DNA from 3 places in the Streptomyces sp. NPDC005803 genome. Region 2 is predicted to be linked to each of the others. Evidence: riboswitches for the same ligand, from Rfam matches in the RefSeq annotation. Region 2 holds a riboswitch; each other region holds the start of a gene.

Region 1 (10,406 bases), on a different contig from region 2:
GCCCCCACACGCCGGCGCGGCCACGCCGCCGGACGCCCACATCCCCAACTCCTCCCGAATCGTTGGTCGAATCAGTGGCCCGGACCAGCTCCACTGCCTACCATCGATCACCGCAAGGCTTTGTGCACCGCCGCACAATCTCCTCGGGAGGCTCCTTTGCACCGCCGCCGTCGCACCGCGCTCATCGTCTCCGCCGCACTGCTCACCGCAGCGCCGCTCCTCACCGCCTGCGGCAGCCAGGCCCACCCCGGCGCCGCGGCCGTCGTGGGCGGGGACCGGATCACGGTGGCCACCGTGCAGGGCCAGGTGGCGGACGTACGCCAGGCACAGGACGCCTCCGAGCAGTCCGCCCAGATGACCGGCCAGTCCGGCCAGCTCGTCCGCGCCAAGCTGCACGGCCTGATCCTGGACCGGGTCCTCGACAAGGCGTCGGCGGACGCCGGGGTGACCGTCACCCGCGCCGAGATCCAGCAGATGCGGCAGTCGGCCGTCGCCCAGTACAAGGGGGAGGACGGGCTGCGCGCCGCGGTGCTCCAGGAGCGCTGGATCGCCCCGGACCAGATCGACGCCTTCCTGCGCGAGCAGGTCCAGCTGACCAAGCTCGGCCAGGCGCTCGGCGCCGACCCGACGACCCCGGCCGGCACGAAGATCCTCGGCGACGCGCTGACGAAGGCGTCCAAGGCGCTCGAGGTCGACGTCAACCCGCGCTTCGGCGCCTGGAACAACCAGCAGATCCAGCTCGGTGAGTACAAGGCCCCCTGGATCACCCAGGTCACCGAGCCGGCCCAGTCGGCCGCGGAGGCCGGGGCCTGAGGACGGTTGGGCGGCCGGGGTAGATTCGCAGGGTGAACGCTGAAGACCCCGGCCGCATCGTCCTGCTCACCGCCAGCCACCGCGTGGCCCCCGGCCTGCTGTCCTGGCCCGCCTGGCAGACGCTGCACGCCGCCGACCGGGTGCACTGCGGGGAACCGGACCAGCCTCAGCTGCCGTACCTGCGCGAAGCGGGCATCACCGTCACGCTCGGCGTGCCCGAGGCACAGGAACTCGTCGACGCGTGCGCCGGCGGCCGGACCGTCGTCGTCCTCACCGGCGGCGAAGGCAACCAGCCCCTGACGGACGGGCTCGCCCGGCTGGCCGGCTCGGGCCGGGTACGGATGCCGAACCTGGAACTCCTGCCCGGTTCGTACGACCTGCCGGGCGCCCGGCTCCTCGATCTGGTCCAGGTCATGGACCGCATCCGCGTCGAATGCCCGTGGACCTCGCAGAAGACCCACGAGGGCCTCGCCAAGTACGCCATCGAGGAGGCGTACGAACTCGTCGAGGCGATCGAGGACGGCACCCGCGAGGAACTGCGCGAGGAGCTCGGGGACGTACTGCTCCAGGTCGTCCTCCACGCGCGCATCGCCGAGGATGCCGACGAGGAGCCGTTCTCCGTGGACGATGTCGCGGCCACGCTCGTCGAGAAGCTGATCCACCGCCACCCGCACGTCTTCGGCGACGAGACCGCCGAGACGCCCGAGGACGTCCACGCGCACTGGCTGCGCACCAAGGCCATCGAGAAGCAGCGCGCATCCGTCACCGACGGCGTGCCGCTCGGCCAGCCCGGTCTGGCCCTCGCAGCGAAACTGGCGAGCCGGGTCCGTACCGCCGGCCTCGACGTAGCACTCCCCGAGAGCGGGAACGGGGGCGACGACATCGGCTACCGCCTCCTCGCCCTGGCCGTGCGCGCCCAGGAGGACGGCACCGACCCGGAGGCCGCCCTGCGCGCCGCGGGCCGCGCCTACCGGGACGCGATCAGGGCGGCGGAGGGGCTCGGCTGAGGGCGGACGGCCACAGGAGGCGCCGGAGGGCTGCGGATAACGTCGGGGGGGTGAACGACCACCCCGCCGGCCGCCCCGCCGAAGCCCCTGCCGGCTGCCCCGCCCACGCGGCACCCACCGCTCCGCCCGCGCCCGAACTCTTCACGTGGGAGTTCGCCACCGACCCGTACCCGGCCTACGCATGGCTGCGCGAGCACAGCCCCGTGCACCGCACCACGCTGCCGAGCGGGGTCGAGGCCTGGCTCGTGACCCGGTACGCGGACGCCAGGGAGGCGCTCGCCGACGCCCGGCTGTCCAAGAACCCGGCACACCACGCCGGGTCCGCGCACGCCAAGGGGAAGACGGGCATTCCGGGCGAGCGCAAGGCGGAGCTGATGACGCATCTGCTCAACATCGACCCGCCCGACCACACCCGGCTGCGCCGGCTCGTGTCCAAGGCGTTCACCCCGCGGCGCATCGCGGAGTTCGAGCCGCGGGTGCAGGAGCTGACCGACCGGCTCATCGACGGGTTCGCCGGGAAGGGGGAGGCGGACCTCATCCACGAGTTCGCCTTCCCGCTCCCCATCTACGCGATCTGCGACCTGCTCGGGGTCCCCCGCGAGGACCAGGACGACTTCCGCGACTGGGCGGGCATGATGATCCGCCACGGCGGGGGCCCGCGCGGCGGGGTGGCCCGCTCCGTGAAGAAGATGCGGGGCTACCTCCTCGAACTGATCCACCGCAAACGGGAGGACCCGGGGGACGACCTGATCTCAGGGCTGATCCGGGCGAGCGACCACGGCGAGCACCTGACGGAGAACGAGGCCGCGGCGATGGCCTTCATCCTCCTGTTCGCCGGCTTCGAGACGACCGTCAACTTGATCGGTAACGGCCTCCACACCCTGCTGGGCCACCCGGAGCAGCGCGAGCGGCTCCAGCGCTCGCTGGCCGCGGGGGAGACGGAGCTGCTGGCCACCGGCGTCGAGGAACTGCTGCGGTACGACGGGCCCGTGGAACTCGCGACCTGGCGGTATGCCACCGAGGCGCTGACCATCGGTGGGCAGGAGGTCGGCGAGGGGGATCCCGTGCTCGTGGTGCTGGCGGCCGCCGACCGGGACCCCGCGCGCTTCGACGGACCGGACACGCTGGACCTTGCGCGGCGTGACAATCAGCACCTCGGCTACGGGCACGGCATCCACTACTGCCTGGGAGCACCGCTCGCCCGGCTGGAGGGGCAGGCAGCCCTCGCCACGCTCCTCAGACGCCTTCCGGACCTGCGACTTGCGGGGGAAGCTGCCGATTTGCGCTGGCGGGGCGGGCTCATCATGCGGGGGCTGCGCACCTTGCCGGTGGAGTTCAGCCCGGGACCGGCGCTCGGTGAAGGTGACACTCTGTCAACTCTGTGACTTTCACGTGATCTCTGCTGCATCGACTTGTGACACACGTTCGAGTCCCGCTAGGTTCACCGTTCGACTCACCAGTCACTCGTCAGTCACACGGAAGGCATTCCCATGGGCTCCGCGAACGGCAGACACCGTCGCCCTCGGCAGGCACCCGCGATCATCGTCGCCGCAGGCGTGACCGGCTCGGCCATCGCCATCCCGCTGCTCGGCGCGGCGGGTGCGCACGCCGCCGACGCCTCGACCTGGGACCGGGTGGCCGAGTGCGAGAGCGGCGGCATGTGGAGCGCCGACCTCGGCAACGGTTACTACGGGGGCCTGCAGTTCTCGCAGGACCTCTGGAAGTCCTACGGCGGCGACTCGTACGCCGAGCGCGCGGACCTCGCCAGCCGCTCGCAGCAGATCGCCGTGGCGGAGAAGGTCCTGGCGGACCGGGGATCGAAGGCGTGGCCCAGTTGCGCGGTCGTCTCGGGCCTCGCCGTGGACACCGGCCTGCCGGGTGTGGACCCGGGCAGCGCTCCGTCCGCGGACCCCGCCGGGAGTGCGGACACGTCCGCGAGCGCATCCCCCGCCGACCCCTCCGAGCACGCCGCCCCGTCGGACGGCGCGACCTCGAAGACGACGAAGCCCGCGGGCGACGCGAAGGGCAAGACGGCCGAGCCGGACGCGTCCGCGTCGTCGCCGGCCACGCCGTCCGCCACGCCCTCGGGTGAGGCCTCCGGGTCCCAGGAGGACGCGGGGGCGCAGGAGAAGGCCGGCAAGCACCGGGGCGCGCCCGCCCCCGAGGAGAGCCGGTCGGCCGGTCTCGGTGGTGACCGGGACGCGGGGCGGCATGCCTCGCGGGGTGACGGTGACGCACGCGACCCTGGCGCCGCGGCTGCTGACGGTACGTACACCGTCCGGGCCGGCGACAATCTCTGGGCGATTGCTGACGCACAGAAGCTGTCCGGCGGCTGGACGGCGCTGTACGAGGCCAACAAGGCGGAGGTCGGCTCCGATCCGGACCTCATCCTGCCTGGCCAGAGCCTCGATCTCGGCGTGAAGGCCGAATGAGCGCGGTCTGATCATCAGCTGAAAACGCCCCCGAAACTGGGGTAGTTAAGAGGCCTATGTCCCACTTTTGACTCAGTGAGACATGGGTCTCTTTGCGTGAACTGGCGCATCTTGTTCCGGAGGCCCCGTCACATCCGCCCCGACCTGCGCAAACAGCGGTTATTCGGATGCGCGTAAGGGCCGTTTATCCGGTATGTCTATCTTTGGTTCTGGGGGTGGAGTGTGTTTACGGTCGGAACCGCTCGCACCGCGGGCCCCATCGACCGTCACGCCGAATCCTGCCGTCGGTCGAAGGGAACAGACGCGTAAAGCGCCGTAGGCAGGAGCGGGGGACCCAGGTAAGCGCCGGGCCCGATCGTCGGGAGACGCATCAGGACCGGCTTGGGGTGAAGTCGCACGCAAGGACGTGCGACCGGGCAACTCACTTGGCCCGAACCCGACAGCTCACCTCGTAGGCGTCGGTGAGGAGAAGTCTCGATGCTGCTCAACAGCAAGGGCAACAAGCACCGTCGCCCGTCCAAGGCCGTCCGTCTCGCCACGCTCGCCGGTGTCGCCGGTGCCGCCATCGCCGTGCCCCTGATGGGCGCGACCGGCGCCTCCGCCGCCTCCGTGGCCACGTGGGACGCCGTCGCCCAGTGCGAGTCCGGCGGCAACTGGTCCATCAACACCGGCAACGGCTACTACGGCGGTCTGCAGTTCTCGCAGTCCAGCTGGGCCGCCGCCGGCGGCACCCAGTACGCGGCCCGTGCCGACCTGGCCACCAAGGCCCAGCAGATCGCCACCGCCGAGAAGCTCCTCGACATGCAGGGACCGGGCGCCTGGTCCTGCGCCGGCGCCGGCAACCTGAGCAACGACGGTGTCGACCCCGGTGTCGGCACCGGCTCCGCCGCCAAGACCGAGACCCCCAAGAAGCAGTCGGCCCCGGTCCAGAAGGCCGAGCCGAAGAAGGCCGAGCGCGCCGAGGCCCCCTCCACCAACCGCTCGGACCGTTCGACCGCCCCCAAGGCCGAGTCGAAGACCGTCACCACCCCGACCGGCAAGAAGGTCGAGAAGGGTGATGGCGAGTACAAGGTCGTCACCGGCGACTCCCTGAGCAAGATCGCCGCCGACCACAAGGTCGAGGGCGGCTGGGAGCAGCTGTTCAAGCTGAACAAGGACATCGTCACGGACGCCGACCTCATCTACCCGGGTCAGCAGCTCCACCTGACGAAGTAGTGGCGATCTCTCCTCGCTGATCACTCCGGCCGCCCCGGCCCCGTGCGCACCCTCCCCCGTGTGCGCCGGGCCGGGGTCGGCCGGTTTCCGCGTCGCTCGTTCAACTGTTGTAGTTACCGGCCAGTAAATTTCTGGTCCTATGCCCTGCTATGCCTGCCCTTGGGTCCTTTTTCGTCCCAGGGGACGGGCGGTCGGCCGACTGAGAGGGCCCAGCCGGTTAGGCTCTTGTCGCAAGGCCAAAGCGACCCTGCACCACCAGTGTCACATTCCAGAAGGAGATGCCTCGTGCCGTCCATCGACGTCGTCGTAGCCAGGGAAATCCTCGACTCCCGCGGAAACCCCACGGTCGAGGTCGAGGTCGGCCTCGACGACGGCAGCACGGGCCGTGCTGCTGTGCCGTCCGGCGCCTCCACCGGCGCGTTCGAGGCCATTGAGCTTCGCGACGGAGACCCCAACCGCTACCACGGCAAGGGCGTCGAGAAGGCCGTCCTCGCCGTGATCGAGCAGATCGGCCCGGAGCTCGTCGGCTACGACGCGACGGAGCAGCGTCTGATCGACCAGGCGATGTTCGACCTGGACGCCACGGAGAACAAGGGCTCGCTCGGCGCCAACGCCATCCTCGGCGTCTCGCTCGCCGTGGCCCACGCCGCCTCCGAGGCCTCGGACCTGCCGCTGTTCCGCTACCTCGGTGGCCCGAACGCGCACCTGCTGCCCGTCCCGATGATGAACATCCTCAACGGTGGGTCGCACGCCGACTCCAACGTGGACATCCAGGAGTTCATGATCGCGCCGATCGGCGCGGAGTCCTTCTCCGAGGCCCTGCGCTGGGGCGCCGAGGTCTACCACACGCTGAAGAAGGTCCTGAAGACCAAGGGCCTGTCCACCGGTCTCGGTGACGAGGGCGGCTTCGCGCCGAACCTGGAGTCGAACCGCGCCGCCCTCGACCTCATCGTCGAGGCCATCAAGGAAGCCGGCTACGCCCCGGGCAAGGACATCGCGCTCGCGCTCGACGTCGCCGCCTCGGAGTTCTACAAGGACGGAAAGTACGAGTTCGAGGGCAAGTCCCGCTCGGCCGCCGAGATGACCGAGTACTACGAGGAGCTCGTCTCCGCGTACCCGCTGGTCTCCATCGAGGACCCGCTGTACGAGGACGACTGGGCCGGCTGGAAGGTCATCACCGACAAGATCGGCGCCAAGGTGCAGATCGTCGGTGACGACCTCTTCGTCACCAACCCGGAGCGTCTGGCCCGTGGCATCGAGGAGGGCTCCGCCAACGCCCTGCTCGTCAAGGTCAACCAGATCGGTTCGCTGACCGAGACCCTGGACGCCGTCGAGCTGGCCCAGCGCAACGGTTTCAAGTGCATGATGTCGCACCGCTCCGGCGAGACCGAGGACGTCACCATCGCCGACCTCGCGGTCGCCGTGAACTGCGGTCAGATCAAGACCGGCGCCCCGGCCCGCTCGGACCGTGTCGCCAAGTACAACCAGCTGCTGCGCATCGAGGAGATCCTCGACGACGCCGCGGTGTACGCGGGCCGCTCGGCGTTCCCGCGCTTCAAGGGCTGACGCGTACTCACGTACGACGAGGCCTGAGCAACCCCGGCGGGGTGAAGTGCCCCGGCCTCCGTCCGTCCCCGCACTCGGTCCCGTACCGTGTGCGGGGACGGACGTGCGTAATGGGGAGGCGGAGACATGGCCGCGAAGGACCGGGACCGGTTCTCCACCGCGACCCGGCTGCGGTTGCTCGGCGAGCAGACCGCAGCCCGCGTGTACCGGTCCCAGAACCGCCGTCAGGCCCGCCGCTCCCGGCTGACCGGCCGGGCGGCGTTCCTGGCCCTGGTCGTCTGCTCCCTGATCGTCGCCCTCGCGTACCCGATGCGGCAGTACGTATCGCAGCGCGACGAGATCGCCGACCAGGAGCGGCTGGCGCAGGAGGCGGAGGCCCGCACCGAGGAGCTGCGTGACGAGAAGGCGCGGCTCGAGGACGACGCCTACGTCAAGCGGCTGGCCCGTGAGCACCTGCACTACCTTCTTCCCGGGGAGACCGGCTACACCGTGGTCGACCCCGACGCGGTCAGGGAGCGCAACGGGAAGCAGGAGGAGACCGACCGGCCGTGGCACTCCAACCTGTGGGACGGCGTCGACAGCGCCGACGGCGGCTGAGCCCCGGCCCCTGTTCCCCTCGCTCCCCTGACGTCGTTCCTCGTACCTCCCCGTCTCCGTCTGCGGAACCGCAGTTCGAGCAGTCCGATCAGAACCCTAGGCAGGCATGGAAACGCCCCCTCCCCAGACCGAGTCCACCGCGCCCACCGACGCGGACATCGCCGCGTTCCAGCAGCAGCTGGGGCGCCCGCCGCGCGGGCTGCGCGCGATCGCGCACCGTTGTCCGTGCGGCAACCCGGACGTGGTCGAGACGCAGCCCCGGCTGGAGGACGGTACGCCGTTCCCGACGACGTACTACCTGACGTGCCCGCGTGCGGCGTCCGCGATCGGCACGCTGGAGGCGAACGGGGTCATGAAGGAGATGACCGAGCGCCTCGCCACCGATCCCGAGCTGGCCGCCGCGTACCGGGCCGCGCACGAGGACTACCTCGCGCGGCGTGACGCCATCGAGGTACTGGAGGGCTTTCCCAGCGCGGGGGGCATGCCGGACCGGGTGAAGTGCCTGCACGTGCTCGTCGGGCACTCGCTGGCCGCGGGACCGGGCGTGAACCCGCTCGGGGACGAGGCGATCGCGATGCTGCCGGAGTGGTGGCGCAAGGGGCCGTGCGTGACGCCGTGCGGCGGGCCGGGCGAGGATGGGGGCGAGGGCTGAGCGTCCTCGCCCGGGGGCTCTGCCCCCGTGCCCCCGCTCCTCGATCGCCGGAGGGGCCTGAGCGGGGCTCTGCCCCCGTACCCCTGCTCCTCAATCGCCGGAGAGTTGAAGACATGACACGCGTGGCCGCCATCGACTGCGGTACCAACTCGATCCGTCTGCTGGTCGCGGACGCCGACCCCGCCACGGGTGAGCTCGTCGAGCTCGACCGGCGGATGGAGATCGTGCGGCTGGGGCAGGACGTCGACCGGACCGGCCGGCTCGCCCCCGAGGCGCTGGAGCGGACCTTCGCCGCCTGCCGGCGGTACGCGGAGGTGATCAAGGAGCTCGGTGCCGAGAAGGTCCGCTTCGTCGCCACCTCCGCCTCCCGGGACGCGGAGAACCGGGACGATTTCGTCCGCGGGGTGCTGGACATCCTGGGCGTCGAGCCCGAGGTGATCACCGGCGATCAGGAGGCCGAGTTCTCGTTCGACGGGGCCACCAAGGAGCTCGCCGGGCGCGACGACCTCGCGAAGCCGTACCTCGTCGTGGACATCGGCGGCGGCTCCACCGAGTTCGTCGTCGGCGACGACCGGGTGCGGGCCGCCCGGTCCGTGGACATCGGCTGCGTCCGGATGACCGAGCGCCACCTCGTACGGGACGGTGTCGTCGGCGACCCGCCCGCGCCGGACGCGGTCGACGCGATCCGCTCCGATGTCGCCGCCGCGCTGGACCTGGCCGAGGAGACCGTCCCGCTCACCTCGGCGGCCACGCTCGTCGGGCTCGCCGGAACGGTCACCACGGTGGCCGCCATCGCGCTGGGGCTCGAGGAGTACGACTCCGAGGCGATCCACCACTCCCGGGTCTCCCTGGAGCAGGTCCGGGAGATCACCGCACGGCTCCTCGCCTCGACCCACGCCGAGCGTGCGGCGATCGGCGCGATGCACCCGGGGCGGGTCGATGTGATCGCCTCCGGGGCGCTCATCCTGCTGGCCGTGATGGAGCGGACCGGGGCGCGCGAGGTCGTCGTCAGCGAACACGACATCCTCGACGGCATCGCCTTCTACGCGGCCCGTTAGAACCCGGCCCGCAGGGGCCCGCGTACGGTGCTCATCGGCACTCCGGCCTGCACCTTTGAGCCGCTCGGAACCGCTTCCCGGGGCCTGTGCGGGCCCCTTCGGGGACCCGGCGCCACGAAGTTCGTGAACTTCTTCACAAGGAATTCGGTCCCCCGGGCCGGACTTCTGCTCCGAACGGGCCCGCAGGGCGGTGGGCGGGGTCACTCGGGCCGCATACGGGACGGTTCCGGGCGCGTTGCGGGAGTGTGTACCGGAGGGGTGGTCCACTGCGTGCGGCGGCTCAAGGTCCAGCTCACAAGCGGTGAACAACGTTCGCCGGGGGGCTGTGGTTCCCCTGCCGGGTCATGACCTGGGTCACGTGGGCGGCGAAGTGTAGCAGAGGGCGGGGCATACCTTGTGAAGGGGCTCACGAGCATGCCCCCCGAGGGGGGTGGATACTCGATGGCATGAGCACCACGGAGCGTCCCAGGATCCTCGTAGTAGGCGGTGGGTACGTAGGCCTGTACGCAGCTCGGCGCATCCTGAAGAAGATGCGCTACGGAGAGGCGACCGTCACGGTCGTCGACCCCCGGTCGTACATGACCTACCAGCCCTTCCTCCCCGAAGCTGCTGCCGGCAGCATCTCGCCTCGGCATGTCGTCGTCCCGCTGCGACGCGTGCTGCCCAAGGCTGAGGTTCTCACCGGCCGAGTCACGACCATCGACCAGGACCGCAAGGTCGCCACGGTCGCGCCGCTCGTCGGCGAGGCCTACGAGCTGCCCTTCGACTACCTGGTCATCGCGTTGGGCGCCGTCTCCCGTACCTTCCCGATCCCCGGCCTGGCCGAACAGGGCATCGGTATGAAGGGCATCGAGGAGGCCATCGGCCTGCGCAACCACGTCCTCGAGCAGCTGGACAAGGCTGACTCGACGACCGACGAGGACGTCCGCCGCAAGGCGCTGACGTTCGTCTTCGTGGGCGGCGGTTTCGCCGGTGCGGAGACCATCGGCGAGGTCGAGGACATGGCGCGCGACGCGGCGAAGTACTACACGAACGTGAAGCGCGAGGACATGCGCTTCATCCTCGT
Region 2 (10,406 bases):
GCGCTGGCGTTCGCGGCCCTCGGCGCCCCACTCGGCATAACCGGCGGACAGGACGACGAGCCCCTGGACGCCGTGCTCCCCGCAGTCCGCGACGGCCTCGGGCACCCGGTCGGCCGGTACGGCGACCACGGCGAGGTCGACCGGTTCGCCGATCTCGCCGAGGGACCGGTGGGCGGGCACGCCGTCGATCGTGTCCTGACCGGCGGCGAACGCACGGTTCACGGCGTAGGCGCGGCCGGTGAAGCCGGCGCCCAGGAGGTTGCGCAGGACCGTGCGGCCGACGCCGCCGGGGGTGCGGCCCGCGCCGATGACGGCGACGGAGCCCGGGGCGAGGAGCCGCTGCACGGAGCGGGCCTCGGCCCGCTGTTCCCGGGCGCGCTGGACGGCGAGGGACTCGGCGGTCGGTTCGAGGTCCAGAGTGAGGTGGACGGAGCCGTCCTCGAAGCTGCGCTGCTGGGTGTACCCGGCGTCCCGGAACACCTTGATCATTTTGTTGTTGGCGGGCAGCACCTCGGCCGCGAAGCGCCGGATGCCGCGCTCGCGGGCGACGGCCGCGATGTGTTCGAGCAGGGCCGAGGCGACGCCGCGGCCCTGATGCGCGTCCTGGACCAGGAAGGCGACCTCGGCCTCGTCGGCGGGTGCGGAGGCCGGCCTGCCCTGCGCGTTGATCCGGTCGTAGCGGACGGTGGCGATGAACTCGCCGCCCACCATGACGGCCAGGCCCACCCGGTCGACGTAGTCGTGATGGGTGAAGCGGTGGACGTCCTTGGCGGAGAGCCGGGGATAGGGAGCGAAGAAGCGGTAGTACTTCGACTCGTCGGAGACCTGCTCGTAGAAGCTGACCAGCCGCTCGGCGTCGTCCGTGGTGATGGGCCGGATGCGTGCGGTGCCGCCGTCGCGGAGCACCACGTCCGCCTCCCAGTGAGCGGGGTAGGTGTGATGCGGACTCTGCTCCGGAGAGGGGTGCATGGGCAAAGCCTACGGCTCGGTCAGCGGTCGCGTGAGGGCTGGGGCCGGGGCAGTCTGAGGGGGGCCGGACGACGGCGGGGCGCGGGTGGAGAGCGGTCCGCGGGTCGGCCGGAGCACCGCGCACTGCATGAGAGACTGGTCTAGACAACCATTGATTCGTGAAGGGCAGAACCATGGCTGAGCGCCGCGTCAACGTCGGTTGGGCCGAGGGCCTGCACGCCCGCCCCGCTTCCATCTTCGTCCGTGCCGCGACGGCTTCCGGCGTCCCCGTCACCATCGCCAAGGCCGACGGCAACCCGGTGAACGCGGCCTCCATGCTCGCGGTGCTCGGCCTGGGTGCGCAGGGCGGCGAGGAGATCGTGCTCGCGTCCGACGCGGACAACGCCGAAGCCGCTCTGGACCGTCTGGCCAAGCTGGTCACCGAGGGGCTCGAGGAGCTTCCGGAGACCGTCTGACCCTTCGGTCACGACCGCTGGAACGCACGCGCGAGAGCCGCGGCACCCTTGACCCGGGGCCGCGGCTCTTTCGTCTGCGCGCACACCTTTACGCACGTGCGCTCACTTCTCCGCATAAAGGGGCCCGGGCAGTCCGGCGACGCGCACGCTCCCCCAGCCAATTCGGGCAGCGGAAAGAAAGCCCCGCGGAATTCTTATTCTTTGTATACGGCGCAATTGTTAATGCCGGCCACTCGGGGTGTTTACGGCATGTTGCGAACTCCTCACCCGGCCGGTGCGGACAGCGGCGGCATCCGGCCGGCCGGGGCGGCGCAGCCGGTGCGCGGCGGTGGCCCGCTCGGCATGGTGGGCGGTCAGGGTTCTCGCCCTCTCCGCGTCGCCCCGCGCCACGGCGTCCACGATCGCCCCGTGCTCGGCCCAGGTGTCGCCCGGACGGGCCGGGTGCTCGACCTCGTACATCCACGCGGTCTTGTGCCGGAGTTGCGTGAGCAGCGCGATCAGGCCGGGACTGCCCGAGGCCTGCGCGAGCGTCTCGTGGAACCACCCGCCCAGGGAGCGCAGATCCTCGCCCTCCCCCCGGCGGGCGCGCTCCTGACCGAGCCTGACCAGGCCGCGCAACACCTTGAGGTGCGCGTCCGTACGGCGGTGGGCGGCACGGGCCGCGCCGAGCGGCTCCAGCAGCATCCGGACCTCCAGGAGGTCGGCCGCCTCCTGCTCGGTGGGCTCGGCGACACACGCTCCGGCGTGTCTGCGGGTGACCACGAACCCCTCGGACTCCAGGGTGCGCAGCGCTTCCCTCACCGGAACGCGGGAAACCCCGTATCGACGTGCGAGCACCTCCTCGGTGAGCCGGCTACCGCGTTCGAAGACGCCCGAGACGATGTCGTCACGGATTGCCGTGCATACCGAATGCGCCGGAATGCGCATGTCCGAACCTCCGCCTTAATCCCCGCAGCGCGCGGCCGATCGACGCCTGTCCTGCGACTCTATTGCAATGCGGTCGCATTTCCGACGGCGGGTGGAAATTCATGAATATCTTTTGGTCGCCGGCCGTTCGCGGACGGCCGGCAAAGACCGGTGCGGTACGCCGACACGGCGAAGGCCCCGGCGTGTCGCCGGGGCCTTCGCCGTGGGGTCTTCGGGGCGGTCAGACGGAGACGCCGTGGGCGCGCAGGTAGGCGACCGGGTCCATGTCGGAGCCGTACGAGGGCGTGGTGCGGGCCTCGAAGTGGAGGTGCGGGCCGGTCGAGTTGCCGGTGGAACCGGAGAGGCCGATCTGCTGGCCGCCGCCGACGCTCTGGCCGACGGACACGCCGATCGAGGAGAGGTGGCCGTACTGGGTGTACGTGCCGTCCGTCATCCGCAGCACGATGTTGTTGCCGTACGCCCCGCCCCAGCCGGCCTCGACGACCGTGCCGGCGCCGACGGCGACGACGGAACTGCCGGACGCGGCGTGGAAGTCGATGCCTGAGTGGCTGCCGGAGGACCAGAGCGAGCCGCTGGACTTGTAGCCGGTGCTCACGTACGAACCGGCGACCGGGAGCTGGAAGGAGCCGAGCCGGGCGCGCTCGGCCGAGCGGGCGGCGCGGGAGGCGCTCTCGCGGGCCTCCTTGGCGCGGGCGGCGGCCTTCGCCTTCGCCTCCGCCTCGGCCTTCTTCTTCGCTTCGGCCTTCTTCGCCGCTTCGGCCTTCTCCTCGGCGACGTCGGCCTGGTGCTGCTGCGCGTCGGCCTGTGCGTCGATCCGGTCGGCGAGGTCGTCCTCGATGGCGATGACCTGGGTGAGGCCGGTGTCGACGACGGAGGGGGTCTCGGTGTCCGCGGCGAGGGCCGGGGAGGCCAGCCCGCCGATGACGCCGGTGGTGGCCAGGGTCGCGATGCCGACGGCCCTCGCGCCGTTGCGCGTCAGACGGCCCGGGGCACGGTGCTTCCCGGTGGCACGGGTGAACGCCATGAAGTGGCTGGTCCTTTCCTTCCTTCTCGCCTACCGGGTTAGCTGACGGGTTCGGAGCAGGAAGGTCTCCTACGGATCCCCCGGCCTCGGACGAGGCACGGGCATCCGATTCACCCCAGGGACTGCGTGGGTCCCCGGCTCCCCAGGCTCGCGCCTGACGGGGACTCGGCGATGGCTGCCCGGTACGTCGCGGATGCGGCATACGAGTGACGGACAGCGGAGACGACGCTAAACGGGGGCACTTCCCCCCACCAAACGGACAGGGCGTTTTGTAGCGCATCCCACAGGGCAGACGGGCAACCTCTCCCGCAAAGCGGGCAAATGGAAAGACCCTGGCGGGGTTCACCCCGCCAGGGTCTTCCCCTTCGCCCCGGTATCAGGCGAAAGGACCGTCAGCCGGTGACGACCGACACCTCACCGATGCCCAGCGCCCTGACGGGCTCCGCGATCTGCGAGGCGTCGCCGACCAGGACCGTGACCAGCCGGTCTTCCGGGAAGGCGCTGACCACGGCCGCGGTCGCCTCGACCGTGCCGGTCTCCGCGAGGCGCGCGTACAACTGCGCCTGGTAGTCGTCCGGGAGGTGCTGCTCCACCTGGTCGGCGAGGGTGCCCGCGACGGAGGCCGCCGTCTCGAACTTCAGCGGGGCGACCCCCACGAGGTTCTGCACGGCCGTCTCCCGCTCGGCGTCCGTCAGCCCTTCGGCCGCCAGCGTGCGCAGGACCTTCCACAGGTCCTCCAGCGCCGGACCGGTGGACTCCGTGTCCACGGAGCCGCTGATGGCGAGCATCGCGGCGCCCGTCGCACCGGAGGCGGAGCCCGGGGCCGAGGAGCGCAGCACCTGGGCGAAGGCCCGCACGCCGTAGGTGTAGCCCTTCTCCTCGCGCAGCACCCGGTCGAGCCGGGAGGTGAGCGTGCCGCCGAGGCAGTAGGTGCCGAGCACCTGGGCCGGCCAGACGCTGTCGTGCCGGTCGGCGCCGATCCGGCCGATCAGCAGCTGCGTCTGCACCGCGCCGGGGCGGTCCACGATCACCACACGGCCCGCGTCGTCGGCGGTGATCGGGGGGACGGGCCGCGGCTGGGCGGTGTTGCCCGACCAGTCGCCGACGGTCTCGGCGAGCAGCGCGTCCAGGTCGATGCCCGTGAGGTCGCCGACCACCACCGCGGTCGCGGTGGACGGGCGGACGTGGGCGTCGTAGAAGGCGCGCACGGCCGCGGAGTCGATCCGGGCCACGGTCTCCTCGGTGCCCTGGCGCGGGCGCGACATGCGGGCCGTGGCCGGGAAGAGCTCCTTGGAGAGCTGCTTCGCGGCGCGCCGGGCCGGGTTGGCCTGCTCGTGCGGGATCTCGTCCAGCCGGTTGCCCACCAGCCGCTCGATCTCGCTGTCGGCGAAGGCCGGCGCCCGCAGCGCCTCGGCCACGAGCCCGAGGGCCTTGGCCAGCCGGGAGGCCGGAACCTCCAGGGAGACCCGGACGCCGGGGTGGTCGGCGTGGGCGTCCAGGGTGGCGCCGCACCGCTCCAGTTCGGCGGCGAACTCCTCGGCGCTCTGCTTGTCGGTGCCCTCGGACAGGGCACGCGACATGATCGTGGCGACCCCGTCCAGACCCTCGGGCTCGGCGTCCAGCGGGGCGTCGAGGAAGATCTCGACGGCGACGACCTGCTGGCCGGGGCGGTGGCAGCGCAGGACCGTGAGGCCGTTGGGCAGGGAGCCGCGCTCGGGCGCGGGGAAGGCCCAGGGCCTGGCCACACCCGGGGCGGGCTGCGGGTGGTACTCCATCGAAACTCCCGTCGCGGCAGCGTCGGTCACTTGTCCGCTCCTTCGTGCGCGTCGGTGTCGGTGGCGGCGTCCGCCTCTTCGGCGGCCTCGGCGGGCTCGACCGGCTCGTAGACCAGCACCGCCCGGTTGTCGGGCCGCAGCTGGGCCCTGGCGGCCGCCTTGACCTCCTCCGCGGTCACGTCGAGCACCCGGTGCACGGCGGTCAGCGCGAGCTGCGGGTCACCGAACAGCACGGCGAACCGGCACAGTTCGTCGGCGCGGCCCGCGACCGTACCGAGGCGGTCCAGCCACTCGCGCTCCAACTGTGCCTGCGCGCGCTCCATTTCCTCGGGGGTGGGGCCCTCCTCGGCGAACCGGGCCAGCTCCTCGTCGACCGCGGTCTCGATCTGCGCGACCTCGACCCCGCCGGACGTCTTGACGTCCAGCCAGCCGAGCGAGGGCGCGCCCGCGAGCCGCAGCAGCCCGAATCCGGCCGCGACGGCCGTCCGGTCGCGGCGGACCAGGCGGTTGTGCAGCCGGGACGACTCGCCGCCGCCCAGCACGGTCAGCGCGAGGTCCGCGGCGTCGCACTCACGCGTGCCGTCGTGCGGCAGCCGGTAGGCGGCCATCAGCGCACGCGCCGGTACCTCCTCACGGACCTCCTCGCGCAGCTGGCCGCCCATGATCTCGGGCAGCGCGCCGTCGCGCGGCGGCTGCTTGCCGTCGTGCGAGGGGATGGTGCCGAAGTACTTCTCGATCCAGGCGAGCGTCTGCTCGGGGTCGATGTCGCCGACGACGGAGAGCACCGCGTTGTTGGGCGCGTAGTACGTGCGGAAGAAGGTCCGCGCGTCTTCGAGTGTCGCGGCGTCCAGGTCGGCCATCGAGCCGATCGGGGTGTGGTGGTACGGGTGGCCCTCCGGGTAGGCGAGCGCCGTCAGCCTCTCGAACGCGGTGCCGTAGGGGACGTTGTCGTACCGCTGGCGGCGCTCGTTCTTGACGACGTCGCGCTGGTTCTCCATGGACTCCTCGTCGAGCGCGGCGAGCAGCGAGCCCATCCGGTCGGCCTCGAGCCACAGGGCCAGCTCCAGCTGGTGCGTCGGCATCGTCTCGAAGTAGTTGGTCCGCTCGAAGCTGGTGGTGCCGTTGAGGGACCCGCCGGCGCCCTGCACCAGTTCGAAGTGACCGTTCCCCTTGACCTGGCCGGAGCCCTGGAACATCAGGTGCTCGAAGAGGTGAGCCAGACCGGTGCGTCCCTTGACCTCGTGGCGCGAACCGACGTCGTACCAGAGGCACACCGCGGCGACCGGGGTCAGATGGTCCTCGGAGAGCACCACGCGCAGGCCGTTGGCCAGACGGTGCTCGGTCGCTGTCAAGCCGCCGGAGCCGGCCTGGGCTGTGGCCGTGTGACCCATGGGCATGTACGTCCCTTCGATCGCGATACTGGATGTGGTGCGAGACCTGCCACTGTAAGCAAGCGCACCGACACCTGGCGAAGTTCCCGTGCCGCGAAAGTTCGCGGGAAAGAGCGTCCTGACCGCTTCGGGACGGGTGGAGAACGCCCTTTGGGACGGGTCGAGGTCCGGGTTGTCAGTGGGGCGGTCCACAATGGTGCGCGTCAGAACCTGAGGTTGCCCGAACAGAATCCGTGAAGGAGTCGCAGCCGCGATGGCCCGCCGCAGCACCAAGACCCCGCCGCCGGTCGACTTCGAGGAGAACATCCTCGACATCGACGTCGTCGACGAAATGCAGGGCTCCTTCCTCGAGTACGCGTACTCGGTGATCTACTCACGGGCCCTGCCGGACGCCCGTGACGGCATGAAGCCGGTGCACCGCCGCATCGTGTACCAGATGAACGAGATGGGCCTGCGCCCGGACCGCGGCTTCGTGAAGTGCGCCCGCGTGGTCGGCGAGGTCATGGGCAAGTTGCACCCGCACGGTGACGCGTCGATCTACGACGCGCTGGTGCGGATGGCGCAGCCGTTCTCCATGCGGCTCCCCCTCGTGGACGGGCACGGTAACTTCGGCTCGCTCGGCAACGACGACCCGCCGGCCGCCATGCGGTACACCGAGTGCCGGATGGCCGACGCGACGTCGCTGATGACGGAGTCGATCGACGAGGACACCGTCGCCTTCCAGTCGAACTACGACGGCCAGGAGCAGGAGCCGGTCGTTCTCCCGGCCGCGTATCCGAACCTCCTGGTCAACGGGGCGACCGGGATCGCCGTCGGCATGGCCACGAACATGCCGCCGCACAACCTGGGCGAGGTGATCGCCGCCGCCCGGCACCTGATCAAGCATCCGGGCGCGGACCTGGAGACCCTGATGCGGTTCGTCCCGGGCCCCGACCTGCCGACCGGCGGCCGGATCGTGGGCCTCGGCGGCATCAAGGATGCCTACGCGGCCGGGCGCGGTTCGTTCAAGATCCGCTCCACCGTCGCTGTCGAGAACGTCACGGCGCGCCGCAAGGGCCTGGTCGTCACGGAACTGCCCTTCACCGTCGGCCCGGAGAAGGTGATCGGCAAGATCAAGGACCTGGTCTCGGCGAAGAAGCTCCAGGGCATCGCCGACGTCAAGGACCTCACCGACCGTTCGCACGGACTGCGTCTGGTCATCGAGATCAAGAACGGCTTCGTCCCCGAGGCCGTGCTGGAGCAGCTCTACAAGCTGACGCCGATGGAGGAGTCCTTCGGCATCAACAACGTGGCGCTGGTCGACGGACAGCCGCTCACGCTGGGCCTCAAGGAGCTCCTGGAGGTCTACCTCGACCACCGCTTCGACGTGGTGCGCCGGCGCAGCGAGTTCCGCCGGACCAAGCGCCGCAACCGGCTTCACCTGGTCGAAGGCCTCCTCGTCGCCCTGGTCGACATCGACGAGGTCATCCGGCTGATCCGGTCGAGCGACAATTCGGCCCAGGCGAAGGAGCGGCTCATGGAGCGCTTCTCGCTGAGCGAGATCCAGACGCAGTACATCCTGGACACCCCGCTGCGCCGGCTGACCCGGTTCGACCGGATCGAGCTGGAGAGCGAGCGCGACCGCCTCGACGCCGAGATCGCCGAGCTGACCGCGATCCTCGAATCGGACACCGAACTGCGCAAGCTCGTCTCCACGGAACTGGCGGTGGTCGCGAAGAAGTTCGGCACCGACCGGCGCACGGTGCTGCTGGAGTCGGCCGGTTCGCAGGTCGCCTCGGTGCCGCTGGAGGTGGCGGACGACCCGTGCCGGGTCCTGCTGTCCTCGACCGGTCTGCTGGCGCGTACGGCCAACGACGACCCGATCGTCTTCGCCGAGGACGCCAAGCGGGCCAAGCATGACGTGATCGTGTCGGCGGTGCCCGCCACGGCGCGCGGCGACATCGGCGTGGTGACGTCCACCGGGCGGCTGTTGCGGCTCGCGGTGATCGACCTGCCCCAGCTGCCGGACACCCATGCGGCGCCCAACCTGTCGGGCGGGGCGATGGTCGGAGAGTTCCTCACGCTGGAGGCGGACGAGGAGGTCGTCTGCCTCACCACGCTCGACGAGTCCTCGCCGGGGCTGGCGATCGGCACCCTGCAGGGAGTCGTGAAGCGCGTGGTGCCCGATTACCCGGCCAACAAGGACGAGCTGGAGGTCATCACCCTCAAGGCCGGTGACCGGATCGTCGGCGCTGCGGAGCTGCGCACCGGTGAGGAGGACCTGGTCTTCATCACCTCGGACGCGCAGCTGCTGCGCTACCCGGCCGCCCAGGTGCGCCCGCAGGGGCGTCCGGCCGGCGGTATGGCGGGCGTCAAGCTCGCGGACGGGGCGGAGGTGCTCTCGTTCGCCGCGGTGGACCCTGCGGTGGACGCCATGGTGTTCACGGTCGCGGGTTCGCACGGCACGCTGGACGATTCGGTGCTGACGTGCAAGCTCACGCCGTTCGACCAGTACCCGCGCAAGGGCAGGGCCACCGGCGGGGTGCGCTGTCAGCGGTTCCTGAAGGGCGAGGACGTGCTGGTGTTCGCCTGGGCCGGTGCGACGCCGGCCAGGGCGGCGCAGAAGAACGGCACCCCGGCCTCGCTGCCCGAGCCCGATCCGCGACGCGACGGTTCGGGCACACCGCTGGAGAGCCCGGTCGCGGTGATCGCCGGCCCCGTGTAGGCCGCAGGCCCGGCGCCGGCGCGCCCTATGCGTCGTCGCCGGGCTCCCGCACGTACCGCAGGACGCCCCACATGGACCGCTCGTGTGCGGCGTCCTGCGCCGTTTTCGGCCCCGGGGCGCGGCAGGCTTCCAGCTCCTTGCCGAGGGCCTCGGCGTCGATGCCGGAACCGATCAGCACGAGCTGGGTCAGGCGCGGCTCGCCGCGTGTCCAGGGCCTGGGGGCGAACCGCAGGAACCTGCCGACGGCGTGCACCGCGTACGCGTGTTCCGGGTCGCCCGCACCGAAGTCGACAAAGCCCTTGATCCGGTAGAGGCCACGGGGCCGGGAGTCGAGGAACTCCATCAGCCGACGGGGGTCCATCGGCACCTCGGAGGTGAAGTCGACGCTCTCGTAGACGGTGTGCAGATGGGCCCCGTGCTCCTCGCCGGCCTCCTGCGCGCGCTCCTCCAGGTACAGGTCCTCGAAAGTGAGCTGACGCGCCTTCTCCTCGGCGTCGGGCCGCAACGCCGGATCGAAGAGCAGCTCCGGGTCGACGCGTCCGTACGTGGCGGTGACGACCGCCGCCCCGCTGCCGGTCGCCGCGACGGCCTCCCGGATGCGTGCCTGCTCCTCCTCACCGGCCCGGTCCGTCTTGTTCAGCACGACGAGGTCGGCGACGGCGAGATGCCGGTCGATCTCCGGGTGACGCTCCCGGGTGGCCGCGAACTCGGCGGCGTCGACCACCTCGACCAGTCCCCCGTACACGATGTGCGGGTTGTCGCTGGCCAGGAGCATCCGTACGAGTTCCTGGGGTTCCGCGAGCCCGCTCGCCTCGATGACGATCACGTCGAGGCGGGCGGAGGGCCGGGTCAGGGTCTCCAAGTACGTGTCCAGTTCGCTCGCGTCGACCGCGCAGCAGAGGCAGCCGCCGCCCAGCGAGACGGTCGAGCCGACCTGCCCGGAGACGGTCATGGCGTCGATCTCGATGGCCCCGAAGTCGTTGACGATCACCCCGATGCGGTTTCCCGCGCGGTGCCGCAGGAGGTGGTTGAGCAGCGTCGTCTTGCCCGATCCGAGGAAGCCCGCGAGGACGATGACGGGGATCTGCCGGCTGCGGGGCGGGGGCGACGCGTTCAACGGGGGCCTTCCTGCGGTGTCAGACTGCCGGGACCGGCTGCGGC
Region 3 (10,406 bases), on a different contig from region 2:
GGTGAGCGGTGCGGTCATCGTCGAGGGCCCTCCAGACAGGCTGCGATGAGAGACCGGGAGCGGCTCGCGGGGCGCGGCGACATGCGCGCTCCGGGACCGGCTCGCCCGGGCAGCCCGCCGATCCGGGGGATGCAGCAGTTACCTTGCGGCAGAACACGTGTTCCTTGCAACACCTTCTCGTTTTCGCCACTTTGAGGGCTCGGGGGAGATCGCCCGAGGAGGCGGTGATGTCTCTGGGCCCCAACGGGGCTGCTGTGTCGGTTTGTTCGGGCCCGCTGACGCCGATCCCCGGCCGGTCAGCGGCGGTTGAGGGGTGGTGGACGCGGAGGGCGGGCACCGGACTGACCTGGACAGGTGCGCGGACGCGGGGCCGGTCGGCGGGCCGCTCCGGGTGCGGGTGGCGCGGGACGCGGGGCCGGTCGGCGGGCCGCTGCGGGTGCCGGTCGCGTGGGCGTGCGCGCCGGGTGGTCATGAGTGCGTCGAACATGCCGTAGAGTTGTGTTCACCGACGCGGGGTGGAGCAGCTCGGTAGCTCGCTGGGCTCATAACCCAGAGGTCGCAGGTTCAAATCCTGTCCCCGCTACTGAAGGTTCAGGCCCGGCACGCATGCAGCGTGCCGGGCCTGAGTCGTGTGTGCGCCGTCGGCCCGCCGGGTCGCCCGGCGTGAGCCGCATGCCGCGTACGTCCCCCCATTGGCCGATGACGAGTCGCCCCGCGACCCCGTTGCGGGAAGCCTGGAGGGTGGTGCGCGGTACCGTCCGCGGCCGTGGATGCACGGGGTAGGAGAACAAAAGGTGGGGAAGCGGGAGGAGCGGCGGCGGAGGCGTGCCGGGGGTGTGCGGACCCGCCGGTTCGTCCGGGCGCTGCCTGCGCTGATGATCGCCGGGGGCGTGCTGTTCGATGCCGCCAGCCCGCCCTCCTTCACGGCCGTCCCGTTGTTCGCGGCGGCTCCGCTGATCGCCGCGCCGTTCTTCTCACTGGCCAGCACGGTCCGTACCGGTGTCGCGGCGCTGCTGGCGGTCGCCGCGCTCCGGCTCTACAGCGGCACCCTCTTCCAGGTCGTGCCCTCCATCGAACTGCTCACGGTCCTCACCGTCTCCGTCCTCGCCGTCGTGATCAACGGGGTCGTGCGGCGCGGCAACGAGCAGCTGGCCTCGGCCCGCGTCATCGCGGAGACGGCCATGCGGGCGGTGCTGCCGACGCCGTCCGACCGGATCGGCGGGCTGAGCGTGGCCGCGAGGTACGAGGCGGCGCAGGCGGACGAGTTCGTCGGCGGCGACCTGTTCTCGGTGACGGACACCCCGCAGGGGGTGCGGCTGGTGGTCGGGGACGTGCGCGGCAAGGGGCTGGACGCCGTGGAGGCGGTCGCGGTGATCATCGGTGCCTTCCGGGAGGTGGCCGAGGACGAGGAGACGCTGGAGGGGGTGGCGGGGCGGCTGGAGCGTGCGCTGGCGCGGGAGTCGAGCCGGCGCGGCGGCCTCGACGCGGTCGAGGGCTTCATCACCGCCGTGCTCGTGGAGATCCCGCCGGGTGCGGACCGGGTGCGGATCGTCAACCGCGGTCACCCCGAGCCGCTGCTGCTGCACACGGACGGGGCACTGGAGGTGCTCGGCCCGTCGGTGCCCGCGCTCCCGCTGGGGATGGACCTGGGGGTGTGGCCGGACCGGGCGGACGAGTGGGACCTGCCGGCCGGCGCGACGCTCCTCCTTTATACGGACGGCCTCTCCGAAGCCCGTAACGCCGAAGGCGTCTTCTACGACCCCGCCGAGCGGCTGCGGGGGCGGATCTTCCCGGGGCCCGAGGAGCTGCTGTCCGCGCTGACCGACGACGTGCGGCTGCACACGGGCGGCGAGTCGACGGACGACATGGCGCTGCTCGCGGTCGCGCGGCCCGCCGAGGGCCAGCCCGTCCGGCGCAGGACCGTGAAGATCGTGGGCTTGGGCGGCGGCGGCCCGGCCTGAGCCCCGCGGTGACCGGCGGGGTGGGAGCGGTTGTCCACGATGCCACCGTCCGTGACCGAAGGACACCGCTCCGCATAACATTTGACACAACGTCAGAAAACGGGTGACGCCTGAGGGGCGATCAACTCGTCCGATTCCACCCGGTTGTGTCCCGTAAAGTCCAGGCCAAAGACGTGAACGATCAGTGGGAACAGCTTGGATTCGGACCCTGGTGTCTATTAACGTTCGATAACGCAGCGCGGTTGTCCCAGCCGCCGTCAGTGGCGGCACCGTGCGCGAGCGCCGAATTCCGCAAGGGAACCGGGGAACCACCTACATGGGGTGAATCGGGCAACTCTGTCCTGTGACGAGGCAGAGGTACCCGTAGGAGACCTTCCTGCTCCGAACCCGTCAGCTAACCCGGTAGGCGAGAAGGAAGGAAAGGAGTGCGCCCCCGTGGCGTCCAACAAGCCTGCCCCCGAAGCTCCCTCACGGTTCGGGTCCGAGTACGGCGATGACTTCGCGACCCGGCCCGCCACCGCTCTCACGGAGTGCGGGGCCGACTACGCGACCGACTACGGGACCGATCGGGGCAGCGACTTCGGAAACGACTTCCGCGCCGATGCGGCCGGGCCCGACCGGACCTGGGAGGAATGGAATCCCACCGAGGAGTCCGTCCGCCCCGTCCGCGGCAAGCACCGCGTCGCCAAGCAGCGCAATGGTCTGGCCCGCAGCTCCACCGTCCTCGGCGTCGGCGTCATCGCGGCCGTCGGTGCGGGTGGCATGGCCACCGCCCAGAGCAAGCCGCCGGTCTCCATCTCTCTTCCCGATTCCATCGCGGACAATCTCCCCGACGCCAAGTCCCTTCCGGGCGTCGGCGCACTCTTCTCGAGCGGGTCCGAGGCGGACGAGGCCGCGACCGCTTCCGCCCCGCTGACGAGCGCCGGCATCACCACCGCCGAGGCCGAGCAGGGCACCACCGACGCGGGTGAGGCGCTGCGCGCCCGCATCCTCCAGCAGGCCGAGCAGCAGCAGGACGCCGCCGACGCCGAGGTCAAGGCGGCCGCCGAGAAGGCCGCTGCGGAGAAGGCCGCCGCCGAGGCGAAGAAGCAGCAGGACGCCGCCGAGGCGAAGATCGCCGCGGAGAAGAAGAAGGCCGCGGAAGAGGCGAAGAAGAAGGCGGAGGCCCTGCGCCTCGCCAAGCTCGCCGCCAGCTACGCCATTCCCACCTCCTCGTACACGATCACCTCGACCTTCGGTGAGGCCGGATCGATGTGGTCCTCCGGCTTCCACACGGGCCTCGACTTCGCCGCGCCTACCGGTACCCCGATCAAGGCCGTCCACACCGGCACGGTCAAGTCGGCCGGATACTCCGGCTCTTACGGCTACCGCACGGTCCTGGAGCTGGAGGACGGCACGGAGGTGTGGTTCTGCCACCAGTCCTCGATCGACGTCAGCGTCGGCCAGAAGGTCACGACGGGTGACACCATCGGACGCGTCGGCGCGACCGGCAACGTGACCGGTCCGCACCTCCACCTGGAGGTCCACACCGCGGACGGCACCGGCGTCGACCCGATGACCTGGCTGCGCGCCCGGGGCCTGACGGTCTGAGACCGCCCCGCACGCCGCTTCGTTCTCCGGCCCACGCAACCCCGGCAGCCCTGACGCTCACCCCCGACGTCAGGGCTGCCGGTCCGGCCGCCGATCCGTCGCCCAGACGCCCTGGCTCCTCGTCTGCCCATCTGCCCGTCTGCCTGCCCGAAGGACCGGCAGGGCACGGTCCACGGTCGACGAGATCGGCCGACGTCGTGGTCGCGGAATCAGGTGTACAAGGCATGGAATAGCGGAACCGGCGGAATCGGTTGTTCCCTTTATGACTTCTCTCCGAAAGCTCGGCTCCTCCGGCCTCCAGGTCTTCCCGCTCGCGCTCGGGGGCAACGTCTTCGGCTGGACCGCCGACGAGGCGCAGTCCTTCGCCGTCCTCGACGCGTACGCGGCGGCAGGCGGCAACTTCGTCGACACCGCCGACTCCTACTCGCACTGGGTCCCCGGCAACGAGGGCGGCGAGTCGGAGACGCTCATCGGCAAGTGGCTCGCCGCACGCGGCAACCGGTCCGACATCGTCGTGGCCACCAAGGTCGGCGCCCACCCCGCGCACAAGGGGCTCTCCGCCACCACCGTCAAGGCCGCCGCCGAGGAGTCGCTGCGCCGGCTCGGTACCGACCACATCGATCTCTACTACACGCACTTCGACGACGAGACGGTCCCGGTCGAGGAGATCATCACCGCCCTCGACCAGCTGGTGAAGGACGGAAAGGTCCGCGAGATCGCCGCGTCCAACATCAGCCCGCAGCGGCTGCGCGCCTCGCTGGACTTCTCCGAGCGCGAGGGTCTCGCCCGGTACGTGGCCCTGCAGCCGCACTACAACCTCGTCTCCCGTGACACGTACGAGGGTGAGCTCCAGGACACCGCCGCCGAAGCCGGGCTCGCGGCCGTCCCCTACTTCGCCCTCGCCTCCGGGTTCCTCACCGGCAAGTACCGTCCGGGTACGGCCGTGGACAGTGCCCGCGCGGGCAGTGCGGGCACGCACCTGGAGTCGGAGCGGGGGCGGAAGGTGCTCGCCGCGCTCGACAAGGTGGCGCGGGAGCGGGATGCGGAGATCGCGACCGTGGCGCTGGCGTGGCTGGCCGCCCGGCCGACCGTCGCCGCACCGATCGCCTCGGCCCGTACGGTCGAGCAGCTTCCCGCGCTGGTCGCCGTCGCCGGTCTGCAGCTCACGGACCAGGAGCTGGCCGAGCTCACCGAGGCCTCCGCCTGACCCTCCGCCGCCCTTACCGCGGTGGGTCGGTGTGCGGCAGGTGGGGCCGGTCGTACGCGGAGTCGTACGGCGTGGGGCTGTACGGCCCGGGGTGGTGCGGAGCCGGGTTGTACGGCGGTGCGCTGTAGGGCTGCCCGGCGTACGGGTTCCCGGGGTGCGGGTAGGGGGCGTGGCCGCCGTGGGGCCGGTACGTCCCGTGGGCCTGGTCCTGGTACGGCCGGCGCATCGCGGGCACGTACCGGGGGCGCAGACGGCCCGTGGCGTGCGCCGCGTACGCCAGGGCGGGGCCGGCGGTCTCCCTGCGCTGCCACAGGTGGTGCAGCAACTCCCGCTCGCGTTCGGCGAAGTCCGGGCCCGCCGTGCCGCGGCGGGCCTGGCGGCGCAGAAAGGCCAGCGAGGTCGCGAACGACTCGTACTCGGCGACCGTACGGGCCGCCGCCCTGCCCCGGGTCCGCACTTCTTTCAGCGATGTGGCGGGTATGCGGGCGTGAGCGGGGTGGAAGGCATGCGCCGGGCGGGAGGCGTGGTCCTGGGGCCTGCCGTACGGGGCGCCGGCCGCCGCCGCCCCCGCGCGTTGGCGCGCGACGTCCCTGGCCATGCCCCGGGCCCGCATCGAAGACAGGGCGGCGGGTTCGGCGGGGGACAGCCAGCCGGCCTCGGCGTACACCGGAAGCTCGACGCCGAGGGTGCGCAGTTCGCGCAGACGGGCCCAGATCGCCAGCCAGGTCACCAGCCCGAAGGCCGGGACCATGAAGGCCCCGTACACGACGTAGAAGCCGTACGGGCCGAACGAGGACGACCCGTTCCACAGGGCGTGCATGCCCATGGCGAGGAGCAGGCCCAGGAGCGGAGACGCGATGCGCCGGACCCGCTGACGGCGCGCACTGCTCGCGGCGATCCCGAAGCCGATGCCGGTCAGCACCGTGAAGAGCGGATGGGCGAACGGCGACATCACCGCGCGCACGAAGAACGTCGCCGCGGTCACGGCGGCGAAACCCGACCCCGTCTGCTGGTCCTCGCCGAAGGCGTTGCCCAGGTAGAGGATGTTCTCGGTGAAGGCGAAACCCGTCGCGGTGAAGCCCGCGACGACCACACCGTCGACGATCCCGTCGAAGTCCCGTCGCCGGAACAGGAAGAGCAGGAAGACGGCCGCCGCCTTGGCGCTCTCCTCCACGACCGGCGCGATGACCGTCGCACCGAGGGTGTCCGCGCCGCCCGGGTCGGCCGTGGCGGTGGCGATCCACCGCGTCGCGAAGGAATTCGCGAGGATCGCGACCAGGGCGGCCGCACAGGCGCCCCAGGCGAAGGCGAACAGCATGCTGCGCCACGGGCCCGGTTCGACCCGGTCCAGCCAGCGGAACGCCGTCATCAGCACCGGGACGGGCAGGACGGCCAGGCCCAGACCGACGAGGAACCCCTGGGTCCCCGTCTGGTCGCGGACCAGCGCGAGGATCACCAGGCCGCAGAGCGCCAGCACGGTGAAGACGGCGACGACGCGGAACGTCCTGCTCCGCCACAGCATGCCGACACGGCGCGGGTGATAGCGCCACTGGCTCCGGTCCGGCACGGCAGCCAGGACCTCGCCGACGAGGTGCTCCTCGAGCACCGGGACGGCCGGCTGCGACTGCCGCTGCTGCTGGACAGACCCGTCGGACATTCCACGACCCTAACGAGCGGGACTGACAACGGCCATGGCGCGTGGGCGGCGCCCGCCCGGACCGGTGCGGGCCGCCCGCCGGCCGGCCGGTGCGGGCCCGTGCCCGGTCAGCCGGGGGAGCGGGCGCCGACCTGTGTGCGGGCCGTGGGACGCCCGCTCAGTGGCGGGCGAAGAGCAGGTCATGGACCACGTGGCCCTTGTCCAGACCCTGCCCCTCGAACCGGGTCAGCGGCCGGAACGCGGGGCGTGGTGCGTAGCCGCCGTCCGCCGCCGTGTTCTCGAAGCGGGGGTGCGCGGTCAGCACCTCCAGCATCTGCTCGGCGTACGGCTCCCAGTCGGTCGCGCAGTGCAGGACCGCTCCGGGCTTCAGCCGCCGCGCCGCCAGGTCGAGGAACTCCGGCTGGATCAGCCGGCGCTTGTGGTGGCGCGACTTGGGCCAGGGGTCGGGGAAGTACACCCGCAGCCCGTCCAGCGCGTCCGGCTCCAGCATCTCGCGCAGCAGGATGATCGCGTCACCGTTGGCGACCCGGATGTTGGACATGCCGTTCCGGTCCGCGAGACCGAGCAGATTGCCCTGCCCGGGGGTGTGCACGTCGACGGCGAGGATGCCGGTGCCCGGGTCGTCGGCGGCCATCTGCGCGGTGGCTTCGCCCATGCCGAAGCCGATCTCCAGGACCACCGGGAGCCCGTCGAACAGCTCGGGCAGATCGAGGACGCGCAGCCCGTCGATGTCCAGGCCCCACTTCGGCCAGAGCCGCTCCAGGGCGTCCTGCTGGCCCGGCGTGACCCGGCTGCGGCGCGGCTGGAAGCTGCGGATCCGGCGCTCGTGGTGCGAACCGGCCGGATCGGCCGCGGGACCGCCGGGGAAGCGGGGCTCCTGGCGCAGCCTGCGGGCGCGGTCCAGGGCCGCGGCGCGCAGCTCGGCCGGGATTCCGGCGGTCGCGGGCACGGCGGCGTCGGTGCCGGGCGCGGCGGCGTCCGTCCCGGTGGAGGGCGGATCGGTGGGGCGCGTCGTCCCGGAGGGGGGCGTGCTGTCCGTCTCGGCAGCGGCGTCGCCGGGCGTCGCGGGGGAGGGGTTCAAGGGCTCAGACACAATGCCCTGATTCTACGGCGGGCGGCTTCCACCCCGTCCCCTGTGCCCGGAGCAGCGCCCTGCGTGCCACCTCCCGCCCGATGGGCAGCGAGGCGGTGGCCGCGGGCGACGGGGCGTTCAGCACGTGCACGGTGTGCGGGGCCTCACGGAACAGGAAGTCGTCCACGAGCGTGCCGTCCCGCAGCACGGCCTGGGCCCTGACCCCCGCCGGGGCCGGGCGCAGGTCGTCCTCCGTCACCGCGGGCAGGAGGCGCCGCACGGCCGTGGTGAACGCCCGCTTCGACAGCGAGCGGTGCACCTCGCCCGCCCCGTACCTCCAGTGCCTGCGGGCGATCTGCCAGGAACCCGGCCAGCTCACCGTGGACAGCAGTTCGCGGGGGCGTACGACCGGCCAGCCGTATCCCTCGCGTGCCAGTGCCGGTACCGCGTTCGGCCCGACGTGCACGCCGCCGTCGTGGCCGCGGGTCAGGTGGACGCCGAGGAACGGGAACGCCGGATCGGGCACCGGATAGACCAGGCCGCGCACCAGCTCGGGCCGGGCCAGCTCGTAGTACTCCCCCCGGAAGGGCACGATGCGCATCCCCGGGTCGTCGCCCGCCAGGCGGGCCACCCGGTCGCAGTGCAGCCCCGCGCAGTTGACCAGCACCCGGGCCCGCACCACCAGGCCGTCCGCCGTCCGCACCGCCACGCCCCACGGCCGCCGGTCGATCGCGGTGACCTCGGCGCCGTACCTGATCAGGCCGCCGCCGCCCCGGACCTCGGTGGCGAAGCGCTCGGCGACCGCGCCGAAGTCGCACACCCCCGTGGTGCCCACCCGGATCGCGGCGAGGCCCCGGACCTGTGGCTCGTACTCGGCGATCTGGGCCGGTCCCAGCTCGCGCACCGGCAGCCCGTGCTCCCGGCCGCGCTGCACCAGGGCGTGCAGCCGGGGCAGCTCGGAGCGGTCGGTCGCGACGATCAGCTTGCCGGTCACCGCGTGCGCGATGCCGTGCTCCCGGCAGAATTCGGTCATCTCGGCCGCGCCGCGCAACGCGTACCGCGCCTTCAGCGAGCCCGGGGGGTAGTAGATGCCGCTGTGGATCACCCCGCTGTTGCGCCCGGTCTGGTGGCGCGCGGGGCCCCACTCCTTCTCCAGCACCGTCACCCGCGTGCCCGGTGCGGTCCGTGTGATCGCGTACGCGGTCGACAGGCCGACGATCCCGCCGCCGATCACCAGCACATCGCAGTCGTACGCCGCGTGCGTCATCATCACGCCACCTCCCACCCCGATAGTGCACTGACCCACTGACAACGCACTCAAACCCCTGCGGGCACAGCGTGGCGCATATCGCGTCGGCCCGGCCGGGGCGCGGGCCCGGCTAGGCGGGGGCGACCAGCAGCGGGCGGGCGCGCTCCCGCAGCTCGGCGACGCGCGGCTCGTCCCCGTAGGGCTCCAGCCGGTGCAGCAGATCGCGCACGTACTCGGTGGTCCGGGCGGACGAGATACGGCCCGCCACCTCCACGGCCCGGGTGCCCGCCGCGCAGGCCGCGTCCAGGTTCCCCGACTCCAGCTCGGCGACCGCCGAGACGACGAGCCGCAGACCGTGCGAGCGGACGAACTCCTCGGTGGGTCGGGAGAGCGCCTGCTCGGTGAAGCGGCGCACCTGCCGCGGTGCCTTCAGGTCGAGGTGGCACTCCGCGGCGTCGGCCGCGAACCGGTCGTACGAGTAGAAGCCCAGCCACGACGGGTCCGCGTCGCCGTCCCGGGAGCGCTCCAGCCACCCCTCGGCGGCCTTCAGCGCGGCTCCGGCGGCCGGCGCGTCGTTCGCCTTCGCGTGGGCCCGCGCCTCCACCAGGCGGAAGAAGCTCATGGTGCGTGCCGTCGCGAGGCCACGGTTGCGTTCGACCGCCGCCTGCGCGAGGTCGACGCCCTCGTCGGCGAAGCCGCGGTAGGTGGCCTGGAGCGACATGGACGCGAGGACGTAGCCACCGAGCGGTACGTCGGCCGCGGCCCGTGCCAGGCGCAGCGCCTGGATGTAGTAGCGCTGGGCCGCTTCCTGCTGGCCCGTGTCGAAGGCCATCCACCCCGCGAGCCTGGTCAGTTCGGCCGCCGCGCCGAAGAGCGCCCGGCCGACCTCGTCGCTGTACGACCCCAGCAGCAGCGGCGCCGCGTCGACCCGTAAGCACTCCGGGACCATGGACGAACGCCAGTCCCCGCCGCCGTACTTGGAGTCCCAGCGGCGCGCGTCCTGGGCGGCCTCCCGCAGTTTGGACACATCGCTGTGGCCCACCCGCAGCGGCGAGACGTCGTGCGCGGAGTCCGGGCCGGGCTGTACGGGGATCGAGAGGCCCTGTCCGGGCGACGTCGGCGGCAGCAGCGAGGTGCCGGGCGCGTGGCGGCCGGCCGCCGTTGCCGCCGACTGTCCGGAGGCGTCCCGCACCGGTGCGGAGCCCGGCCCGCTCTGCTGCCCGTGGGCGGCGGGCGGAAGTGACGTGCCGGGCGCACCCGATGCCGCCTGCGCCCCCGATGCGCCCCGTGCGCCCTGCTGGGGCCGAGGCGCCGTCACGGCCGCCGTCGAGGCCCGTTCCACCGACGGGTCGGCGGGGGATATCAGCCAGCGGGACGCGGGGGTCGCGTACGCGCTCACCGAGAACGAACCGGCCAGCGACTGCCAGATCCCGCCGCTGCCCGCCCGCCGCCCGGCCAGATCCAGCCGGTACAGCTCGGTCGCCGAGCGGACGGCCTCCCCCACATCGCGGGGGAACGCCAGCCCGACCTCCGGCGCCGGATCGGCGTCGGCCAGCCCGATCTCGTGCAGCGGCACCGGGCGGCCGAGCTTGGCGCCGATCGCCGCGGCGATGAGATGGGGCGCGGCGCCCTGGGGCACCATGCCTTTGGAGACCCACCGGGCCACCGAC

What was found. A riboswitch is a leader RNA that binds a small molecule or an ion and turns the genes downstream of it on or off. The one in region 2 is predicted to bind cyclic di-AMP.
Region 1: linked by a shared signal. The riboswitch ahead of ABZ454_RS05545 (transglycosylase family protein) and the one ahead of ABZ454_RS15455 (M23 family metallopeptidase) in region 2 are both predicted to bind cyclic di-AMP.
Region 3: linked by a shared signal. The riboswitch ahead of ABZ454_RS32100 (M23 family metallopeptidase) and the one ahead of ABZ454_RS15455 (M23 family metallopeptidase) in region 2 are both predicted to bind cyclic di-AMP.

Annotation. Positions count from the first base shown of each region.
Region 1 is NZ_JBEXXO010000003.1:33,272-43,677, reverse strand. Features, by position in the region: gene ABZ454_RS05565 (SurA N-terminal domain-containing protein) at 157-813, shown strand; gene ABZ454_RS05560 (nucleoside triphosphate pyrophosphohydrolase) at 846-1,820, shown strand; gene ABZ454_RS05555 (cytochrome P450) at 1,871-3,205, shown strand; gene ABZ454_RS05550 (transglycosylase family protein) at 3,311-4,252, shown strand; cyclic di-AMP (ydaO/yuaA leader) riboswitch at 4,554-4,725, shown strand; gene ABZ454_RS05545 (transglycosylase family protein) at 4,730-5,467, shown strand; gene eno (phosphopyruvate hydratase) at 5,753-7,033, shown strand; gene ABZ454_RS05535 (septum formation initiator family protein) at 7,160-7,630, shown strand; gene ABZ454_RS05530 (DUF501 domain-containing protein) at 7,737-8,282, shown strand; gene ABZ454_RS05525 (Ppx/GppA phosphatase family protein) at 8,396-9,340, shown strand; gene ABZ454_RS05520 (NAD(P)/FAD-dependent oxidoreductase) at 9,787-10,406, shown strand, end outside.
Region 2 is NZ_JBEXXO010000009.1:173,727-184,132, forward strand. Features, by position in the region: gene ABZ454_RS15440 (GNAT family N-acetyltransferase) at 1-969, opposite strand, end outside; gene ABZ454_RS15445 (HPr family phosphocarrier protein) at 1,143-1,424, shown strand; gene ABZ454_RS15450 (GntR family transcriptional regulator) at 1,644-2,351, opposite strand; gene ABZ454_RS15455 (M23 family metallopeptidase) at 2,572-3,375, opposite strand; cyclic di-AMP (ydaO/yuaA leader) riboswitch at 3,389-3,556, opposite strand; gene ABZ454_RS15460 (pitrilysin family protein) at 3,768-5,150, opposite strand; gene ABZ454_RS15465 (pitrilysin family protein) at 5,177-6,547, opposite strand; gene ABZ454_RS15470 (DNA topoisomerase IV subunit A) at 6,795-9,245, shown strand; gene ABZ454_RS15475 (GTP-binding protein) at 9,271-10,362, opposite strand; gene ABZ454_RS15480 (citrate synthase) at 10,382-10,406, opposite strand, start outside.
Region 3 is NZ_JBEXXO010000029.1:74,256-84,661, forward strand. Features, by position in the region: gene ABZ454_RS32085 (hypothetical protein) at 1-18, opposite strand, end outside; tRNA gene ABZ454_RS32090 (tRNA-Met) at 510-583, shown strand; gene ABZ454_RS32095 (PP2C family protein-serine/threonine phosphatase) at 795-1,961, shown strand; cyclic di-AMP (ydaO/yuaA leader) riboswitch at 2,232-2,385, shown strand; gene ABZ454_RS32100 (M23 family metallopeptidase) at 2,397-3,551, shown strand; gene ABZ454_RS32105 (aldo/keto reductase) at 3,814-4,758, shown strand; gene ABZ454_RS32110 (PrsW family glutamic-type intramembrane protease) at 4,772-6,415, opposite strand; gene trmB (tRNA (guanosine(46)-N7)-methyltransferase TrmB) at 6,573-7,511, opposite strand; gene lhgO (L-2-hydroxyglutarate oxidase) at 7,501-8,757, opposite strand; gene ABZ454_RS32125 (sporulation protein) at 8,867-10,406, opposite strand, start outside.